One region of the Arthrobacter sp. PvP023 genome, then DNA from elsewhere that is predicted to be linked to it. Evidence: riboswitches for the same ligand, from Rfam matches in the RefSeq annotation. Region 1 holds a riboswitch; each other region holds the start of a gene.
The links. A riboswitch is a leader RNA that binds a small molecule or an ion and turns the genes downstream of it on or off. The one in region 1 is predicted to bind thiamine pyrophosphate.

Region 2: linked by a shared signal. The riboswitch ahead of JOE31_RS10840 (bifunctional hydroxymethylpyrimidine kinase/phosphomethylpyrimidine kinase) and the one ahead of JOE31_RS08730 (FAD-dependent oxidoreductase) in region 1 are both predicted to bind thiamine pyrophosphate.
Region 3: linked by a shared signal. The riboswitch ahead of JOE31_RS02950 (ECF transporter S component) and the one ahead of JOE31_RS08730 (FAD-dependent oxidoreductase) in region 1 are both predicted to bind thiamine pyrophosphate.
Region 4: linked by a shared signal. The riboswitch ahead of thiC (phosphomethylpyrimidine synthase ThiC) and the one ahead of JOE31_RS08730 (FAD-dependent oxidoreductase) in region 1 are both predicted to bind thiamine pyrophosphate.

The regions. Positions count from the first base shown of each region.
Region 1 is NZ_JAFIBI010000001.1:1,888,939-1,894,027, forward strand. It holds gene JOE31_RS08715 (RNB domain-containing ribonuclease) at 1-797, opposite strand, end outside; gene JOE31_RS08720 (ferritin-like fold-containing protein) at 839-1,513, shown strand; gene thiE (thiamine phosphate synthase) at 1,514-2,215, opposite strand; TPP riboswitch at 2,242-2,361, shown strand; gene JOE31_RS08730 (FAD-dependent oxidoreductase) at 2,348-3,700, shown strand; gene thiS (sulfur carrier protein ThiS) at 3,697-3,933, shown strand; gene JOE31_RS08740 (thiazole synthase) at 3,939-4,760, shown strand; gene JOE31_RS08745 (4a-hydroxytetrahydrobiopterin dehydratase) at 4,784-5,089, shown strand, end outside.
Region 2 is NZ_JAFIBI010000001.1:2,350,370-2,355,458, reverse strand. It holds gene JOE31_RS10840 (bifunctional hydroxymethylpyrimidine kinase/phosphomethylpyrimidine kinase) at 1-1,381, opposite strand, end outside; TPP riboswitch at 1,364-1,461, opposite strand; gene JOE31_RS10835 (Rne/Rng family ribonuclease) at 1,579-4,938, opposite strand.
Region 3 is NZ_JAFIBI010000001.1:629,616-634,704, reverse strand. It holds gene JOE31_RS02960 (energy-coupling factor transporter transmembrane protein EcfT) at 1-101, opposite strand, end outside; gene JOE31_RS02955 (ABC transporter ATP-binding protein) at 98-1,711, opposite strand; gene JOE31_RS02950 (ECF transporter S component) at 1,728-2,360, opposite strand; TPP riboswitch at 2,434-2,576, opposite strand; gene JOE31_RS02945 (DUF4235 domain-containing protein) at 2,728-2,991, shown strand; gene mnhG (monovalent cation/H(+) antiporter subunit G) at 3,106-3,540, opposite strand; gene JOE31_RS02935 (monovalent cation/H+ antiporter complex subunit F) at 3,530-3,808, opposite strand; gene JOE31_RS02930 (Na+/H+ antiporter subunit E) at 3,805-4,350, opposite strand; gene JOE31_RS02925 (Na+/H+ antiporter subunit D) at 4,347-5,089, opposite strand, start outside.
Region 4 is NZ_JAFIBI010000001.1:2,252,608-2,257,696, forward strand. It holds gene thiC (phosphomethylpyrimidine synthase ThiC) at 1-1,650, opposite strand, end outside; TPP riboswitch at 1,645-1,752, opposite strand; gene JOE31_RS10335 (amidohydrolase family protein) at 1,838-2,920, shown strand; gene JOE31_RS10340 (VOC family protein) at 3,004-3,879, shown strand; gene JOE31_RS10345 (hypothetical protein) at 3,992-4,429, shown strand; gene rpsP (30S ribosomal protein S16) at 4,614-5,036, shown strand; gene JOE31_RS10355 (RNA-binding protein) at 5,038-5,089, shown strand, end outside.

The sequences.
Region 1 (5,089 bases):
CTCAGGATCCCAACCTTGCCCTCGAGCATAAGGTCAGCCGCAGCCATGCCGGTCATGAGCGAAATCTGGGCGTTCCAGTCCTCCACGGGCAGGGGTGGCGCCGCCACGATGCGGTAGCCGCCGTCGGGCAGCTGTTCGATTTCCTGTTCCGGCATGTTGAGGCTGGCGCCGCCGCGGAGCCGTTCCAGTTCCACGCGCTTGATCCCCACCTCCCTGAGGAGCAGGAGGACGGGGGCGGCACTGCCGGAATCCAGTTCGGCCTGGACGCCCTTATAGTTGAGCTTCGCCCGGCTCCGGATCCTGGCCCGGCGCACCAGCACCGACTCCACGCGGGCCGTCGCATCCAGGTCGAACTCCCACACGAAGGCGCCGCACAACTGGCCGGCGAGGAGGCTGCCGGCCTGCTCGCTAATGGCTTCGGGGTGCAGGGGAATCCGCCCGTCCGGGGCGTAGAACGTCTGCCCCCGGCGGCGCGTCTCGGCGTCGAGCGCTCCTCCCGGCGCCACGAAGGACGGCACGTCGGCGATGGCGTAGAAAACCTTGTACCCGTCGCCTGACCGCTCGATGAAGAGGGCCTGATCCAGGTCAGTGGAAGAAGGGGGATCGATGGTCACGAAGCCCACGTCGGTGAGGTCAAGGTCAGGCATCTTGTGCTCCGCAATGGCCGCCAGCGCATCCCGCAGGACATCATCGGGGAAGGGCCCGGGCAGCTCCAACTCCGTGCGCAGCGCGTTCAGCGCCTCGGCCAGGCGGTTGGTCTGTTCGTGGACACTTGGAGTCAGATGATGATGTGACACGAAAGTCAGATTAGCTCTATTTGCGCCATTAGTCTTGGACGATGAGCTCATCTCCGGCCGACACGGCTCGCCACAACCGCTTCATCGCAGGCCTGTTCGGAATGATGGCCTACGGCGAGCTCTCAGCCTTCGAGAGATTCGCCGCTGACGCGCGGTATTCGCCCACCCTCCACGACCGGGCCGTGCTCGGCAGGATTGCCGTGGTGGAGTTCCGGCACTACGAGTTGGTGAGCGCCCGCCTGGAGGCCATGGGGATCGACGCCGAGGATGCCATGCTGCCGTTCCAGGCAGCCGTGGACTATTTCCATTCGCGGACGCGCCCGGCCGACTGGTACGAATCACTGATGGAGGCCTACGTGATCGATACCGTATCAGCCGACTTCTACCGGGCCATCTCCCGCCAACTTGACGCCGGAACGCGGGACGTCATCGAACAGATCCAGGCTTCCGACGAGACAACGGAAGTCCTCCGCGAACGGCTGAGGAGTGCCCTCGCCGATGATCCCAGGCTGGCTTCCAGGCTTGCACTCTGGGGCAGGCGGCTACTGGGCGAAGCGCTGACCCAGGCGCAGCGGGTCAGTTGCGAACATGCCTTCCCGGGAAGCCTGACCGGTGGCGGGGACAGCGCTGCTGCGAAAGAGCTGGTCAGCGGGCTGATCGCGGGGCTGGCGGAGAAGCATTCCAGCCGGATGAGGCAGCTCGGCCTGACCGGATAGTCAGGATGCGCCGGCGTCGAGCGCTGCCAGCAGCGAGCTCGCGGCTGCGGCGGGGTCATCGGCCTCGGTGATGGCGCGGACCACCACGATCCGCTGCGCTCCTGCCGCCACCACCTGCTCAACGTTGCCCAGGTCGATGCCGCCGATGGCGAACCACGGCAGCGGCGCTCCGTCAACGCTTGCCCCCGCAGCGCTGCCGGTTGTTTCGCCGGTGGCCTCTGCCGCATAACGGACGAGGTCGAGGCCGACGGCGGCACGGCCCGGCTTCGTGGGAGTGGCCCACACCGGCCCGACGCAGAAATAATCCAGGCCCCCGGCACCACCGGATGCGGCGATGGCGGCGTCGATCTGCCCGGGGCTGTGCGTCGACAGGCCGATCACGGCCTCACCGCCAAGGAACTTCCGGGCGGACGCCAGGGGGAGGTCCTTCTGCCCGACATGAAGCACCGGGGCACCGGAGAGCGAGGCGATGTCCGCGCGGTCGTTGACCGACCACAGACGGCCGTGGCGGCGGGCCGCGGCTTCCAGTACTTCGAGCAGCTCGAGCTCCTCGGCCGCTTCCAGGCCCTTGTCGCGGAGCTGGATGATGTCCACGCCGCCTGCGTAGGCGGCATCGACGAAGTCGGCGAAATCGCCCCGCTCGGTGCGGGCATCAGTGCAGAGGTACAGGCGGGCATCGGTAAGGAGAGCTTGCTCGGTCATGGCACAAGCCTAGTTCCCCTAAACTGGGGGAGTACCGCGGGAGCCCGCCGCAGCTGTCACAAAGCTGCAGGGCTGAGAGGGCGTCAGAGCCGACCGCTTGACCTGATCCGGTTAGTACCGGCGTAGGGAAGGATGACAATGACCCCGCAATCCCCGGCAGGCCGGCCGCCCGCGCGCAGTCGCGGCGAGCACGGCGTGGACATCAGGGCCGACGTTGCCGTGGTCGGCGGAGGTATCATCGGCCACGGCATTGCCTGGGAAGCCGGGCAGTCGGGCAGGTCCGTGGTCATCATCGACGACGCACCGGGAACGGGCGCGAGCTGGGCCGCCGCTGGCATGCTGGCGCCGGTCAGCGAACTCCATTACCAGGAGGAAGACCTCCTGGAACTCATGCTCCACTCCTCGGGACTGTGGCCGACCTTCGCAGCCGGCCTGGAAACCGGGCGTGCGTCCCGTGAACCCGGCGCCGACGGCCCGGACACCGGCTACCTTACGACGCCGACCCTCGCCGTGGGTGCCGACGCCGCAGACCGCCGGGCGCTCGCCGACCTGCGCGGCGTCCAGCAGGCCGGCGGGCTGACGGTGGAACCGCTGACGGTCAGGGAAGCCCGGGGACGGGAGCCGCTGCTGAGCCCCGGAATCTCCTGCGCCTTCGAGATTCCGGCCGACCATCAGGTGGATCCCCGCAAGCTGCTGGCCGTGATCTCGGATTCCCTGCCGGGGTCCGCCGTGCGTAAGCGGGCCGCCGGCCTGCTCTGGGAGGACGGGCATGTCAGCGGCGTCAGCCTGGCCGGTGGAGGAACCGTGCACGCAGGCGAAACGATCATTGCCAACGGACTGGAATCCGCGTCCCTGGGCGGACTGCCGCCCGGACTTCAGCTGCCGCTCCGCCCCGTGTACGGCGACATCCTGCGCCTGCGCGTCCCCGCCTACCTGCAGCCCCTGCTGACATCCACAGTCCGTGGAATGGTCCATGGAGTTCCCGTTTACATCGTGCCCCGGCAGGACGGCACCGTGGTGATCGGGGCCACGCAGCGTGAAGATTCGCTGTCGGGAGCGGGTATCGACACCCCCGTTACGGCGCCTGCGGGACCCGTAACACCCGCAGGATCGGCCGTTTCCGCCGGCGGCGTCTACCAGCTGCTCCGTGACGCACAGGTGCTGGTTCCCGCCGTCGCGGAACTGGAACTGCTCGAAGCCACGGCGAGGGCCCGTCCGGGAACGCCGGACAACGCGCCGCTGCTGGGCCGGGTAGCGGCCGCAGGAACCGGCCTGGATATTGAGGGCCTGATCATTGCCACCGGATTCTTCCGGCATGGCGTCCTGCTCACCCCTGCAGCGGCGTCCATCTGCAGGCAGCTGATGGACGGCGACGCCGATCCACGCTGGGCTCCGGTCCGGCCCGACCGGTTTTCCGGCCTTTCGGCCGGACCGGCAACGCCTGCACACACCGTCACAATTGACCCGAACAAGGAAACAGCATGAACATCACACTGAACGGCACGGCACATGCGGTGGCCGACGGCGCGTCCGTCACCACCCTCGTCAGCCAGGTCACCGGCAGGAACCTCGCGCCCAACGGGCAGGCTGCCGACGGCCAAAAACTGGGCGTGGCGGTAGCGCGGAATTCCGAGGTGGTGCCGCGCAGCCAGTGGTTCGTCACGGCGCTGGCCGAGGGCGACGACGTCGAACTTGTTACCGCGGTACAGGGAGGTTGAGCATCATGGCAGGAACAACGGTTGCCGGCACGGCAGGGACCGGACAGCAGGCGGCGGCGGACGCATTCATCGTGGACGGCATCCCGCTGGGATCACGGTTGATCATGGGCACCGGCGGTGCACCCAGCCTGGACGGGCTGGGGGCTGCCCTGATCGCGTCCGGCACGGAGCTGACCACTGTGGCCATGCGCCGCTATTCGCCGGCCGAAACAGGCTCGCTGTTCCAGCTCCTGGTGGACCACAACATCCGGGTGCTGCCCAACACCGCCGGCTGCTTCACCGCCCGGGACGCCGTGATGACGGCGGAACTGGCGCGGGAGGCACTGGAGACGGACTGGGTGAAGCTTGAAGTGATCGCCGACGAGCACACCCTGCTGCCGGACGCCGTGGAGCTGGTGGACGCCACCGAGCAGCTGGTTAACCGCGGGTTCAAGGTGTTCGCCTACACCAATGACGATCCCGTGCTGGCGCTTCGGCTGGAGAACCTCGGAGCCACCGCCGTGATGCCGCTCGGGTCCCCGATCGGCACCGGCCTGGGCATCCTGAACCCGCATAACATTGAGCTCATCGTTTCCAGGGCATCCGTTCCCGTGGTGCTCGATGCCGGCATCGGCACGGCGTCCGACGCTGCGCTCGCCATGGAACTGGGGTGCGACGCGGTGCTGCTGGCGACAGCAGTGACCCGGGCGCAGAACCCGGCGATGATGGGGCAGGCCTTCAAACACGCGGTCATCGCCGGTAGGCTGGCGAAAGCGGCAGGACGGATTCCGCGCCGCGAGCACGCTCTTGCCTCGTCGGCCATGGAAGGCCGGGCGGAGTTCCTGTAGGCGTACCATCCAAGGAGCCAGCGGTGACAGGCACGGAAGACACTCTTAGCCAAACCCAGATTGACGCCGCACTCGCAGAGCTGCCCGACTGGCGGTACCAATCCGGTGGTCTGGTGACCGTCTTCAAGGCACCGACCGCGGCAGCTGCGCTTGAGCTGATTGCCGCCGTCGGGCGCCTGGCCGAGGAACAAAACCACCACCCGGACCTGGACTGGCGCTACAACAGGGTGTTCATCCGCTTCACCTCACACGACGCCGGTACGCAGGTGACAGGGCGGGACGTCGCCGCCGCGGCGGCCGTCAGCGCCGCTGCCGCCGTCGTGGAAGCT
Region 2 (5,089 bases), 460 kb from region 1:
AGGGATGGTCCGACGGCGAGCCTGCCGCCAGGAACTGCCCGTGCAGGGCGGCACCCACTTCGGCGTACAGCCAGAAGCACGGGAGAACGGCCGCCACGAGCACGCCGTAGCTGCCGGAAACGGATGAGGCCAGCAGGTGGTCCACATAGGACTTGGTGACCGGCCCCAGTCCGCTGTCCACACTCCGGGTGCTGAGCCATGTCCGGTGCAGTTCGGACTCGACTTCGAGGCATTGCTGCGCCGACCGCGCCCAGAACAGCTGCTCCGCCTCGGTGGGGGCAATCGCGGCGGCACGGGACAGCACCCGGGAATAGCCGTTCAGGTAGATGGCATCCTGGGCAAGGTAGTACGCGAAGTGGTGCTCGGTGAGGGACCCGTCGGCCAGGCCGCGGATGAAGTCGAGCCCGTAAACGGCGTCCAGGTCCGGCCCGGCATCCTGCCAGAGGACCGCTGCGAAACGGCCTTCGGCCGGCGTTTCATTGCCTGTGGGGGCCAGATGGTGGAAATGGTGTACCGGGCCGTTGCCTGTTCCCACGTCCAAGGCGCCGGCTTCCCGGAGCGCCCCCTGCAGCCACGGCTTCACTGTCCGCAAGGATGCCTCCCAGTCCCCCAGCCTCGCCTGCGCGGTGGCCATTGCCGAGGACAGGGAACACCCGGTGCCGTGGCTGTTCGTGGTGTCAATCCGCTCGCCGGGCACAACCACAACGTCCTGGGCGAGCAGTCCTGCCGTGTTGACCAGCGCGTCAGGGCACTCCCCGCCGTCGAGGTGTCCGCCCTTGACGAGCACCGTGGTGCCGGCCTGGGCGGCGAGGCGCTTCCCCTGGGCGAGTGCCGCCTCCCAGTCACCCGCGAGCGGTTCATCGAGGAGCATCGCCAGTTCCGCCAGGTTGGGAGTGACAAGGTCGGCAAGGGGCAGGAGTTCGCGCAGTGCCGCCTCGGCCGCTTCCTGCAGGAGTCTGTCCCCGCTGGTGGCGACCATCACGGGGTCGAGAACCACGACGGCGGGACGGGCCTTCTCGAGCCAGCTGCGGACGGCGGCAATCACGGCGGAGTCACCCAGCATGCCGATCTTGACGGCGTCAATGCCGATGTCGTCGCTGATGGCCTCAAGCTGGGCCGTCAGGAAATCCGCCGGGGGCACGTGAACGGCACGAACGCCACGGGTGTTCTGCGCCGTCAGGGCGGTGATGGCAGCCATGCCGTATCCGCCGTTTGCGGCAATGCTTTTGAGGTCGGCCTGGATCCCCGCCCCGCCGGACGGATCGGAGCCGGCGATGGCCAGGACCCGCGGCGTACTGCGCAGGACAGTGCCGCCCTGTGATGATTCGCGGGCGGCTTCGGAGGCAGGGGTGGGCAGGAATGATGAGGCCAAAGGAGACATCCCTTCGCCGGTGCTAACCGGACAGGTTCAACGGGTGTGGATCTCAGCCGGCCCTGTGCGCGGCACCCCGTGTCAGACCCCTAGCCTAGCTGTTCCACCGCAACGAACTCACGGGTACGGCCCGAAACCGGCGTATTGCTACGCCAGTCCCGGACCGCACCCGCGATGTCAGCGTGTGGGACCGTGGTGCTGTGGGATCAGAGCTCGGAGGCCGGTACTCCCACACCGAGGATGATCGGCTCGCTGGCCGGTGCCTTGGCGGGCATATCCTTCTTCGCCGGCTCGGGAGCCTTTGCTTCGTGGGTGTGCCCTGACGCGGCCACAGGAGCAGTTTCGTGGTGTTCCACGGACGTCTCGTTGGCTGCGCCCTGGGCGCGGCTGGCACTCCGGTGACGGCGGGGACGGCGCGCCCTGCCCTGCACCGCGGTGTGGTCGGTGTAGTCGGCTTCAGCAGCGGGTGCTGCCGGGGCCTGGGTCCGGGCTGGAGCCTGGGCTTGGACCGACGGAACACGGGCGGGTGCCTCGGCCGGTGACTGGGCAGGCGGAGCCTGCTGTTCAGCCGGTGACGCCGGAGCCTCAGCGGCTGCAGGCTCACCCAAGTGCGCGAAAGCCTCCGCGAGCCGATCGAGTGTCAGGGCCGCTCCGGACGCAGGTGCTTCGCCGGCATGCTCAACAAACGGCAGTGCCACCTTTTCGCCGCCGAAGGTCAGAACGGCCGCGGGCCGTCCTGCGGCTACTGCTTCAGTTTCCGACACCTTGGCCGGCCGCGCCGTGGCGGGCTGGGCGGCGGACGGCTGGGCAGCCCCTCCCCCGGCCGGCGCTCCGGTTTGCCCGGAAGGAGCCTGGGCGGCGAGTGCCTGGCCCACTGCCTGGGCGGCACTTGCCTGTGCTGCGGCGGCGGGGGCTGCATGGCCGGTCTCGGCGTCGTGCAGGTGGGCGGCATGTGCTGCCGCAGCGATGTTGGCCAGGGCAACGCGGGTCGCTTCAGCCTTGGCATGGCGTTCGGCGTCGGTGGGTTCGTGATGCACCGGAGCCGGCGTCGACGGAGCGGCCTCGGAAACAGGCTGGCCGCCCTTGCCGCGGCGGCGGCTCTTGCGCTCCGTCCTGGGAGGCTGCTGGGTTTCAGCCCGCTGCACGTGGTGCTCTGCGGCAACGGTGTTGGCACGGCGGTGTTCCACCGGTTCGTCGTGCGTGACGATGCCGCGGCCGGCGCAGGCCTCGCACTGCTCGCCGAAGACTTCCAGCAGGCCGGTGCCCATGCGCTTGCGGGTCATCTGCACGAGGCCCAGCGAGGTCACTTCCGCGACCTGGTGCTTGGTCCGGTCGCGTCCGAGGCACTCCACCATGCGGCGCAGCACGAGGTCGCGGTTGGATTCGAGCACCATGTCGATGAAGTCGATGACGATGATGCCGCCGATGTCGCGCAGCCGCAGCTGGCGCACCACTTCCTCCGCCGCTTCCAGGTTGTTCTTGGTGACGGTTTCCTCCAGGTTGCCGCCGCTGCCGGTGAACTTGCCGGTGTTGACGTCCACCACGGTCATGGCTTCGGTGCGGTCGATCACGAGGGAGCCGCCGGAGGGCAGGAAGACCTTGCGGTCCAGGGCCTTGTGGATCTGCTCGTCGATCCGCCAGGCCGAGAAGATGTCCGTGTCCTTGGTCCACTTTTCGAGCCGGCCCACCAGGTCCGGAGCCACGTACGTTACGTACGCCTCAATGGTGTCCCAGGCTTCCTCGCCCGAAACGATCAGCTTGGAGAAGTCCTCGTTGAAGACGTCGCGGACCACCTTGATCGTGAGGTCCGGTTCGCCGTAGAGGAGCTCCGGGGCAAGGATCTTGGTGGACGTGGCCTGGCTTTCGATGCCTTCCCACTGGGCACGCAGGCGGTTGATGTCGTGCGTCAGCTCTTCCTCGGACGCGCCCTCGGCCGCGGTGCGCACGATCACGCCGGCGTCTTCCGGCAGGCGGTCCTTGAGGATCCGCTTCAGGCGGTTGCGTTCGACGTCGGGCAGCTTCCGGGAGATGCCGGTCATGGAACCGCCGGGAACGTATACGAGGTAGCGGCCGGGCAGCGAGATCTGGCTGGTCAGGCGGGCACCCTTGTGGCCGACCGGGTCCTTGGTGACCTGGACCAGCACGGAGTCGCCGGACTTCAGCGCGTTCTCGATCCGGCGCTGCTTGCCCTCGAGGTTGACGGCGTCCCAGTTGACTTCACCGGCGTAGAGGACGGCGTTGCGTCCGCGTCCGATGTCCACGAAAGCGGCTTCCATGGAGGGCAGCACGTTCTGGACCTTGCCCAGGTAGACGTTGCCGATCAGGGAGTCCTGCTGGGTCTTGGAGACGAAGTGCTCAGCCAGGACGCCGTCCTCCAGGACGCCGATCTGGATTCTGTCGTCGCGCTGGCGGACGATCATCTGGCGGTCCACCGACTCCCGGCGGGCCAGGAACTCAGCCTCGGTGATGACGGTGCGGCGGCGACCGGTGTCGCGGGATTCGCGGCGGCGCTGCTTCTTCGCCTCAAGGCGGGTGGAGCCCTTGACGGACGTGACGCGGTTGTTGACCGGCGCCTCGCTGATGGCCCGGGGTGCACGGACCCGGGTCACCGTGTTGGGCGGGTCATCGTCTCCCCCGCCCGTCAGTTCGAGGTCCTGGTCACCGCGGCGGCGACGGCGGCGACGGCGGGAGGTAACGCCGTCGTCGGTGGTCCGGGTGGACTCCTCATCAGAATCCTCGTCGCCCGCGGCGCCTTCGGCGGATTCCGTCTCACCGGCAGTGTCCCGGTCGGTCACGCGGCTGCGGCCACGGCGTCCGCGGCTGCGGCGGCGGCGGGAGCCGCCGGCGTCTACATCTTCGGAGTCTTCTTCCGTGTCTTCCTCGACGTCTTCCTTGGCCACAGCAGGAGCGGCTGCCGGGCGGACCACGGTGCTCAGGTCCGGTGCCTGGAAAATCATGGACGTCACCGAACCGGGCTCGAGGAAGAGCGCGCCAACAGGGCTGGCCGCTTCGGCTGCCGCCGGCTGCTCAGTGGCAGTCACGGGAGCGGCGGATTCCAGGACTTCAGTTTCCTGGCCCGCGGCGGCCACTTCTTCTTCGGCTGCCGGCTCGGCAACGGCCGCGGCGTCCCGGATGTCGGTACCCTTGGCAGGCTCGGCGGCCTGGGAGGCTTCGGCAGCTTTTGCGGGGGCCTTGGCGCGAGAGGCGCGGCGACGGACGGGCTTTTCGACGACTTCTGCTGACTCTGCTGCCTCCCCTGCGGGTGCAGTGTCAGCCTGCGCTGCCTCAACGGGGGCGGCGGAATCATCGGCGAAAACCGGAAGCGGCTCGGCGGGCTCCACCTTCTTGCGCGAACGGCTGCGGCGCACCGGGGGCTTTTCCTCCGCAGCGGCATCAGCTGCGGGAGCCTCCGCGGGGGCTGCGTCCGCTTCGCCGGCTTCTGCGGCTTCTACTTTCGGGGCGGCCTTGCGCCTGGTGCGGACTGCCCTCTTGGGCGGTTGGGGCGCTGCAGCCTCTTCGCTGGCAGCGGCTTCTTCATTAACGGCTAGAACCTGGTCATTATCCATATGTGGCGACGCTCCTGCCCCTGACGCACCGCCACATCCGGCACCCATTGGGGCACATATTGTCAAAACCCGCAGGCGTTGACAGAAGTCAATTGGATACCCTCAGGTTCGCACCGGCAGTGGGGTGCGGCAGCCCTGGAGGGCCGGCGAC
Region 3 (5,089 bases), 1.3 Mb from region 1:
GCCAGCACCACGGTCATCAGCATGACGACGGCGAACTTGGCCAGCGGATTGGCCCGGGTGAGCAGGGCGTGGTTCGCCTGCAGGGTCAGCGCTTGCCTCATGGTGCAGCCACCTTCGGGTTGCGCAGTCCTGGCCGCCCGGGTTCGGGCGCGCCCAGTTTCAGCTCGGTACCGCCCAGGACGTCGCTGAACTCCTGGTCGTGGGTCACCGACACCACGGCGGTGCCGGCGTCGAGGAGTTCGGAGAGGAAGGAGGCGAGCTCGGCCCAGGTGTTGGCGTCCTGGCCGAACGTGGGCTCGTCCAGGATCAGCACGCGGGGATGCGCGGCCAGGACGGTGGCGACAGACAGCCGGCGCTTCTCCCCGCCGGAGAGTGTGTAGGGGTTGGCGTCCACCAGCTTGGTCAGCCGGAGGCGCTCCAGGAGTTCGTCCACGCGATCCTCGCCGTGGCCCAGGTGCCGCGGGCCGAACATCAGCTCATCCAGCACCCGGCCGGTGACGAACTGGTGCTCCGGTTCCTGGAACACGGTGCCGATCCGGGAGATCAACTGCTCCGCCTTCCACTTGTACGGGTCAATGCCGGCACCTTGGCTGAGGTCGACCGTGGCGGAAACCGAGCCCTCCACCGGCTGGAGCAGCCCGGCGAGGGTCAGGGCAAACGTGGACTTTCCGGAACCGTTGGGACCCGTGATGGTCAATGCCTGGCCGGCGCGGACCTGCGCCGTGATGCCGGACTGCACGGGGACCGGCGGGACAGCCTTGAAGCGCCGCCGGCGGGGGCGTTCGCGGGACACGGCAAGGTTTTCGGCGGCCAGCAGGAGGTTCCCGGCCCCCGGCTCGCCCTGCGTTCCAGTGGCACCCGGCACTCCTGCATCACCCGTTCGCGCCCGGGTGGCGGGCACGTACCCGGGCACCCATACGCCGGCGGAGACGAGCATGTCCCGCGCCTCTGCCAGGACCCGGTCCGGAGGGCCGTCCAGGAGCACCGCGGTGTCCGTGGAAGATCCCGGCTGCAGCACCACGATCCGGTCCACAAGGTCCTTCCACACGCCCACGCGGTGTTCCACCACCACCAGCGTTGCCCCGGTCTTGTCCAGGCACCGGCCCACGGCGTCACGGACTTCCAGGACGCCGGCAGGGTCCAGGTTGGCAGTGGGCTCGTCGAGGAGCAGCAGTCCCGGGCGCATGGCGAGGATCCCGGCAAGCGCGAGGCGCTGCTTCTGCCCGCCGGACAGGGCCGACGTCGGGTGGTCCAGCGGCAGGTGGGCCAGCCCGACGTCGTCGAGCGCCTCTCCGACACGAGTCCAGATGTCCGCGCGCGGCACGGCGAGGTTCTCGGCGCCGAAGGCGACGTCGTCCCCCACGCGGGAAAGGACCACCTGCGTCTCGGGGTCCTGCTGCATGAGGCCGGCGCGGCCGCGCTGAGCACGCGGCGGGGCACCGTCGATGAGCAGGGAACCGGTCTCGTCGGAGTCGTCGGCATCCGGCGTTCCGTCGTGGTGGGCTCCGGAGTCGCTGTCCCCGAGCACCCCGGCGAGTGCGTGCAGCAGCGTGGATTTGCCCGCGCCGGAGGGACCCAGCAGCAGCACGCGTTCGCCCGGCTGAATGTCCAGGTCCAAGCCGTGGACGGCGGGCCGGGACCGGCCGGCATGCCGCCAGCCCCAGCCGCGTGCCGTAACCGCTGCCGGGCGGACGGTGTCGGAAGGCGTCATGAGCAGTGTGCGTTCATCAGGAGAAGACAGGCTCCGTCGCTGCCTTGCGGGACGCGAAGGAGCTCAGCACACCGGTCCGGGCCAGTCCGCGGGTGGCGAGCCAGGACAGGCCGCCGGCGATGATGGCGCCGGAGATGGCCGTGAAGATGATGTAGGCCAGCTTGTCGCCGGCAGCGTAGGCGATGTTCCAGCCCCACGGTGCGAACGAGTCGTTCAGGCCGCAGAAGAGGCCTGCAGCGGCACCGGCCAGCAGCGAAACGGGCAGGTTGAACTTCTTGTAAACGAACACCGCGAAGATGATCTCCGCGCCGAGCCCCTGCACGAAGCCGGAGAACAGCACCGATGCGCCGTACTGCGAGCCCATGATCAGCTCACCCGTGGCGGCCACTGTTTCGCAGAACAGGGCGGCTCCGGGCTTGCGGATGATCAGCATGCCCAGGACGGCGGGAATCATCCAGCCGCCTGCGATAAGGCCGGTCAGCGGCGGGTAGACGGCGTTCATGGGCGGCGAAACTGCGGCAGCCCCCTGGGACCAGGCCCAGAAAATGACGCCTCCGGCTACTGCGATCAACGCGGCAACCACAATGTCCACCACACGCCAGTTGTACTTGCTGTTGCCAAGCGTCTGCTTGGCCGTAATTCCAGTCATTTTCTTCCTCCTGAGGTACAGGAGGGGAGAGTGTTCCCCGGACCGTCCGCGGCTTCCGCCGCCTGCTGCCGGACACTCTGAGAACTCGACTCCCTTGCGCCGGTACTAACCGGATCAGGTTCGAGGGTCTGCGGCTGTCCGCACTCTCAGCGCCCGCCTCCGGTTCCCTGGAATGTTCCAGTGATGCCCGACGGCGACGCTCCCCTGTCGTATCAATTCGCCCTTGTGGGCGTGGATCAGTTTACACCCGCGGGCCCGCGAAATCCCGGGGAGGGTGTCACAATGCGCGGTGATGCGGCCGGGTTGATGCGGCTAGGCTAGGGGAAGCCCTGTTTCCGTTGTTTCCCACCTGTAAAGGGGTACTGGAGTGAGTTTTTTCATCAAGCTGCTTGGAACCGGAGTGAGCCTGCTTGCCGGATTCGCCGGCACCAAGGCCGTTGACGTCGTCTGGGAAAAGATCACCGGCCGCAAGCCCCCGAAGGGCGACAAGGACGACGTCCCCACCACCCTGCGCAGCGCCCTGACCTTTGCGCTGATCTCGGCGGCTGTCAGCGCCATCATCCAGGTCCTGGCCAACCGGGGCACGCAGCGTGCCATCACCCGCTTCGCCAAGAGCCAGGACATCGTCTAGGCCCACTCGGGAGAGTTTTTGTCCAGGTAACGGGAGCTGATCGGCCGCCAAGTCGCGTTATCTGGACAAGAACTTCACCAGGGGTGGCGGCCCGGAACTTCTTGCGGGCGCCCCTTAGGCTGCGCCGTCGTCACCCTCGACGGCGGCGCGCTTTTCTGATTCCTGCCTCGCGGCGGCCTTCTTGTCGGCTGCCTTCAGCACTACGGCCTCCAGTTCATCCGTGGTGAGCAGTTCCTTGTGCAGGTGCTTGGTGCGGTAACCCGCCCTGCCCACCATGTGGGCGGACACCGGAACGGTGAGCACCTGGAAGATCCACGCCACGAACAGCACGGGCCACACCCACCAGGTCCGCAGCTGCAGGCCCACCGAGGCCAGCAGCAGGAAGAGTCCCAGCACCTGGGGCTTCGTGGCGGCGTGCATCCTGCTCATCAGGTCGGGGAAGCGCAACAGGCCGATCGCCGCACCGAGGGACATCAGGGCGCCCACCACCATAAAGATGGCCGACACTGCATCAATGACTGTGTCCACGGCGGATGGTTCAGGATTCATGGGGCTGCTCCCGCCGGTCGGCCACGAAGCGCGCCACGGTCACGGACCCGATGAACCCGATGATGGACAGCGCCACGAGCAGCATCAGGTTGTTCAGGTGCCGGTTGACGGCCATGTCGATGCAGAGCGTGGCACCGATGATGGCCAGCAGCACGTCAGAGGCCAGCACCCGGTCCAGCAGGGACGGGCCGATGGCGATCCGGACAATCGCCCCGGCTGCCGCCAGGGACAGGATCACGGCCGTTACGGTCAGGACGACGTCCATCATGCGCCCACCTCCTGTTTCAGTGCGGCCAGTTCCTCGCGGGTGCCCATGATCCTGATCAGTGCCGCCTCGGCATCCCGGACCTCTTTGCGCAGGTTCACAATGTCCTCTCCGCTCCGCACATTCAGCCCGTGGATGTAGAGCGTGGACGTGGAGCGGTCCACCTCCACCACCAGCGAGCCCGGAATCAGCGAGATGACGTGGCCGGTGGCCGTCACCATCAGGTCCGAGTGGCTTCGCAGTTTGACGGCGACGACGGCGTTGGTCACCTTGGGCCCGCGGGCCAACGCGAGGTACAGCACCTGGAAGCTGGCGGCCACCACCTTGGCCAGGAACACCAGGGCGAAGGGGACTGCCCGCACGATGCTGAAGCGGCCGCCCAGCTCCACCGGGGGCAGGTAGAAAAGCCGTGCCACCACGACGGCGATCAGCGCACCGAACAGCAGGTTACCGGGGCTGAAGTCCTGCCAGAGCGCGGCCCAGACGAACACCAGCCAGACCAGCAGGGGCAGTTCCTGCCGGATTGAGATCCGTCGGCGGTTCATTTCTTCCCCTCCTGCTGCACAGGCTCAGGCTGCGCGATCGGGGGCACGGGGGCGTTTTCGCCCAGCACGGCCTGGATGTACGCGGACCGGTCCAGCATTTCCACGGCCGACTGGTCCGCCACCCGGAAGAGCGGGCCGGCAAAGACGGTGAGCGCCACGCCGAAGGCCACGAGGCCCAGGGTTGATCCCACCATCGTCCGCGGCAGCAGCGTGACGTTGCGCTTGCCCGCGCGGTCGCCCGTGTCGGAGTCCTCAGGGGCCGCGAGCAGCACGGGGTCCGGGTTCTCGGCGTCCTCGGGTTTGCGCCAGAACGCGCGGTTCCACACACGGGCGATGGCCAGGAGCGTCAGCAGGCTGGTCACGACGCCGCCGATCACCAGGGCGTAGGCCAGCGGGGTGCCAAGCTGCACACCGGCCTGCAGCAGCCCGAGCTTGCCCAGGAAACCCGAGAACGGCGGGATGCCGGCCAGGTTCATGGCGGGGATGAAGAACAGCAGGGCCAGGATCGGGGACAGCTTGGCCAGGCCGGCGACGCGGTCGATCGACGAGCTTCCGCCGCGGCGTTCGATCAGGCCCGTGACCAGGAAGAGACTGGTCTGGATGGTGATGTGGTGGGCCACGTAGAACACTGCCGCGCCGAGCCCGGCCACCGAGGACATCGCCAGCCCGAACACCATGTAGCCGATGTGGCTGACGAGGGTGAACGAGAGCAGACGCTTGATGTCGCTCTGGGCCAGCG
Region 4 (5,089 bases), 360 kb from region 1:
CTTGGGCCCGCACATGGAGCAGAAGTGCGCGGTCTTGGCCGGTTCCGCGGGGAGGGTCTCGTCATGGAAGGATTCGGCGGTGACCGGGTCCAGTGAGAGGGCGAACTGGTCCCGCCAGCGGAATTCGAACCGGGCCTTGGACAGGGCGTCGTCGCGTTCGTGCGCGCCGGGGTGGCCCTTGGCCAGGTCGGCGGCGTGGGCGGCAATCTTGTAGGTAATGACGCCGGTCTTGACATCGTCCTTGTTGGGCAGCCCCAGGTGTTCCTTGGGCGTGACGTAGCAGAGCATGGCCGTGCCGTAGCGGGCGATTTCCGTGGCGCCGATGGCGGACGTGATGTGGTCGTAGCCCGGGGCTATGTCCGTCACCAGCGGCCCCAGCGTGTAGAACGGTGCTCCCTTGCAGAGTTCCTGCTGGCGTTCCACGTTTTCACGTACCAGGTGGAAAGGCACGTGGCCGGGTCCTTCCACCATCACCTGCACGTCGAACTCCCAGGCGCGCTGCGTCAGTTCGGCCAGGGTATCCAGCTCGGCGAACTGGGCGGCGTCGTTCGCGTCCGCGGTCGCACCTGGCCGCAGCCCGTCGCCCAGCGAGAACGCGACGTCGTACTTGGCGAAAATTTCGCACAGCTCGTCGAAGTGCGTGTACAGGAAGTTCTCCTGGTGGTGGGCAAGGCACCAGCCGGCCATGATGGAGCCGCCGCGGGAGACTATGCCGGTGACCCGGTTGGCCGTCAGCGGCACATACCGCAGCAGCACCCCGGCGTGGATGGTCATGTAGTCCACGCCCTGCTCGCACTGTTCGATCACGGTGTCGCGGAAGATTTCCCACGTCAGTTGGTTGGCCTCGCCGTTGACCTTTTCCAGGGCCTGGTAGATGGGAACGGTGCCGATCGGGACTGGCGAGTTGCGGATGATCCACTCACGGGTGGTGTGGATGTCGTCGCCGGTGGACAGGTCCATCACGGTGTCGGCGCCCCACTGTGTGGCCCATTGCAGCTTGTCGACCTCCTCCGCGATGGAGCTCGTGACGGCCGAGTTGCCGATGTTGGCGTTGATCTTCACCAGGAAGGCCTTGCCGATGATCATCGGCTCGGATTCCGGGTGGTTGATGTTGTTGGGGATGATGGCGCGGCCCGCAGCGACTTCGCTGCGGACCAGCTCCACGTCGCAGTTTTCGCGGAGGGCAACGAACTGCATCTCGGGCGTCACCACACCCTGCCGGGCGTAGTGCATCTGCGTGACTGTTCTGCCTTCGACGGCGCGGTGGGGCACGGGCTGCGCGCCCTTCCACTCCGCGGACGCGGCGCCGCGGCGCACTGCCGACCTGCCGTCATCGAGCAGGTTCCGTTCCCTTCCGCCATAGGGCTCGGTGTCTGCCCGCGACTCGATCCACCGGGTTCTGAAAGGCTCCAGGCCCACCACGGGATCGCTGCCGGGCCCGGCAGTCCGGTACACGCGGAACGGCGGGTTGGCTGCCCCGCCCGGTGAGTCCTCAAGGGCGATTTCGGTCACCGGAACCCGGATCCCGGTGGCCTCATCGGCGATGAATGCCAGCGAGTGGGACTTCAGGGACTGCGCTTCGGCAAGTGCCGAATTGCCGGGTGCGGTCTTGTTTTGGGCACGGATCAGCTGTGTTTCTTGTGTATTCACGGAATACTCACTTCCTTCGCCGGCATTACCCGGACAGGTTCAACGGTCGCAGGCCGCGTCAGCCCGATCTCAGCCCTTGCAAGGGCACCCGTGTGGTCGTAGACGAAGCTACCACAGGGCCGGGGCGGGTCCATGTCACATGCAGGTCACAACAGGGGAGGGTGCCCGGCCGGTCTAGGCTTGAAGCATGCGTGGCGTCATCGAATTCAGCGGAACCGTGCTCACCGCCCCGGACCGGGAACGGCAGGGCCTCTGGGCTGTGGACGGCAGGCTGACGTTCACACGGCCGGCCGCTCCGCCTGACCTGGTGTTGAACGGCTGGGTGCTGCCTGGCCTGGTGGATGCGCATTGCCACATCGGGCTGGGACCAGCCGGTGACGTTCCGGATTCCGTGGCCGAGGAACAGGCCCTCACGGACAGGAATGCCGGTACGCTGCTCGTCCGGGATGCCGGCGCCGTCCACGACACCCGCTGGCTCCAGCAGCGGCCGGAGCTGCCGCGCATCATCCGCGCCGGCCGCCACATCGCCAGGACGCGCCGCTACCTGCAGGGATTCGCCGTCGAAGTTGAGCCGGACGGACTGGTCGAGGCCGTGCGGAAGCAGGCGCTGGCGGGTGACGGTTGGGTCAAGCTCGTAGGGGACTGGATCGACCGGGACGCCGGCGACCTGGCGCCGTCGTTCCGCGCCGCAGTGGTGCGGGACGCTGTCCGCGCAGCCCACGACGAAGGCGCCAGGGTGACCGCCCACTGTTTCGCGGAGGACACCCTGGATGACATGCTCGACGCCGGCATCGACTGCATCGAACACGGAACCGGCCTGCTGCCGCGCCACATCCCCCGTTTCGTGGACCAGCGCGTCCCCATCGTTCCCACGCTGATCAACATTGCGACATTCCCCGACATTGCGGCCCGTGCGAAAGCGAAGTTTCCGGTGTACGGGGCGCACATGCAAAGGCTCTGGGAACGGCGGAACGAGCGCATCCTCGAGGCCTTCGAAGCCGGCGTGGCGATCTACGCCGGGACCGATGCGGGCAGTGTCATCAGCCACGGCAGGATCGTGGACGAGATCCAGGCGCTCCACGCCGCCGGCCTGCCGGCGGCCTCAGCCCTGGACGCCGCTTCCTGGGCCGCGCGTGAGTGGCTGGGGGCCGACGGCATCGCCGAAGGTGCCAGCGCCGACGTCGTGCTGTGCGAACTGGACCCCAGGCTCAATCCGGCAACACTGCGGGACCTCAAGCACATCGTTCTTCGGGGCCGGCAGCTCCGCTAGGAATAAATTGAAGCTTCAAGTAATTTACTCTATGTAATCGTCGCCGGTCGCCGGCGGCCGAGTTTCCAGAGTTTGGAGTTGGAATGACCGTGGAATCCAGCAGCAAGGACCTGTTGCCCGCCGATCTCACCATGGGCACGGTGATGCTCAAGGTGGGCGACATGAAGCTGATGACGGACTATTACCAGCGCGCGCTCGGGCTGGACGTCGTGGCTGAGCAGGATGGCGGGGTGTACCTCGGCCGCCGGGGTGCACTGCTGGTCCACCTGGCCGCGGCCCCCGGGTTGAACCTCCCGGCCCGTGGCGAGGCGGGGCTGTTCCACACGGCACTGCTGTTCGAGGACCGGTCGTCGCTCGCTGCCACGGTGGCCTCTGCCGCCCGGTATGAACCGCGGCTGTTCACCGGAAGCGCAGACCACCTCGTCAGTGAGGCCTTCTACTTCAACGATCCCGAGGGGAACGGCATCGAGCTGTACTGGGACCGTCCCCGCAGCGACTGGTCCTGGGAGGGAACCAATGTGGTCATGGACAGCCTTGCCCTGCCGCCGCAGCGCTTCCTCCAGGACTTCCTAAGCGAGGACGCGGTGAGCGGGCAGCGCGAGGCCGCGGCCGGCGTCGGGCACGTCCACCTGCAAGTGGGTGATGTCCAGTCGGCGCACGACTTCTACGTGGGCACCCTCGGTTTCGAGAAGACTGCCGGATGGCACGGGCAGGCCCTGTTCGTCTCGGCCGGCGGCTACCACCACCATATGGCCATGAACGTCTGGAACAGCAGGGGCGCCGGGCCCCGCCGGGACACCCTGGGGCTGGGTGAAGTCCTGATCGAGGTGCCGGGAACGGACGACGTCGGCGCGCTCGCCGACCGTTTGCGGGTCGCCGGCGTTGCTTCGCACCATACGGGAGCCGAGCTGCGGTTTGAGGATCCGTGGCGCAACCGGATCCGCGTCGCCGTCCGCTGAGGCGGCGCCGAGCTGCGCGTTCTTCTGGGCTAGGCTGAAGCCGGAAGTCCGTGGAGGCTGCGAAGCTGCCCTGCCGGACCATGACACCGCCGACGGAATGAGGATGATTTCCATGGGTTTCACCGAAATCTTTGTTTCCACCCACGACGAGGCGCTCAAGCGCGCGGCGGCACTCGACGGCGGAGGCCCCGCTGCTCCGGACGCGCTTCGGATTACGGACATCAGCGATTTTGAGATTGAGCAGCTGGGCGACCTCGCCGGAGCGGCGGTCCACGCGTCAGGAGCGGACTATGAGCTCGCCATGGTGGACGTGGCCAGCGATTCGCTCCTGGGCGTGCCGGCCGCCATGGTGCGTGCGCTCGCCGAACTCCTCAGCTATGAGACCGAAGGCGAGGGCAATGTCCTGGAGGACGTGGCGGCCAGGTGGGCGGCGGAGGAGGATATGCCTTTTGGTTCCGAAGAGGCCCTCGGGTATGTCCAGCGGCTCGCGCAGATGGCCGGCAGCGTGGACCCGAACGCGCGGACCGGGCTGTACGTGTGGTCGTCCTGAACGGCCCGCCGGGTGTCAAGTCGAAATCCCGCCGCTGATCTGGCACAATAAACAGGTACTCGATCTGCGTGGCCCCTCTCTCCGCGTCCGGATCCTGTCCTTTTAGAACCCCCTAGTACGGCCCGCCCCACGGGTGCAGAACGCCGGGCTCGACCCCGTTTCAGAAACAGGAGTGACCACAAAAGTGGCCGTAAAGATTCGCCTTAAGCGCTTTGGCAAGATGCGCGCACCGTACTACCGCATCGTCGTCATGGACGCACGCTCCAAGCGTGACGGCCGTGCCATCGAAGAGATCGGCAAGTACCACCCCACCGAAGAGCCCTCATACATCGAGGTCGACACGGACCGTGCCCAGTACTGGCTCGGCGTCGGCGCACAGCCGTCCGAGCAGGTTGCTGCGATCCTCAAGATCACCGGTGACTGGCAGAAGTTCAAGGGTCTCCCCGGCCAGGAGGGCACCTTGAAGACCAAGGCTCCCAAGGCTGCCTTCGTTACCCCGGAAAAGGGTTCCGTGATCATCCCGGAAGCCATCACCAAGAAGGCCAAGAAGGACGAGGCAGCCGACGCTTCCACCGAAGCTGAAGCAGAGACCACCGAGGCTGAGTAAATTGCTGGCAGAAGCGCTCGAACACCTTGTCCGCGGGATCGTTGACAGTCCCG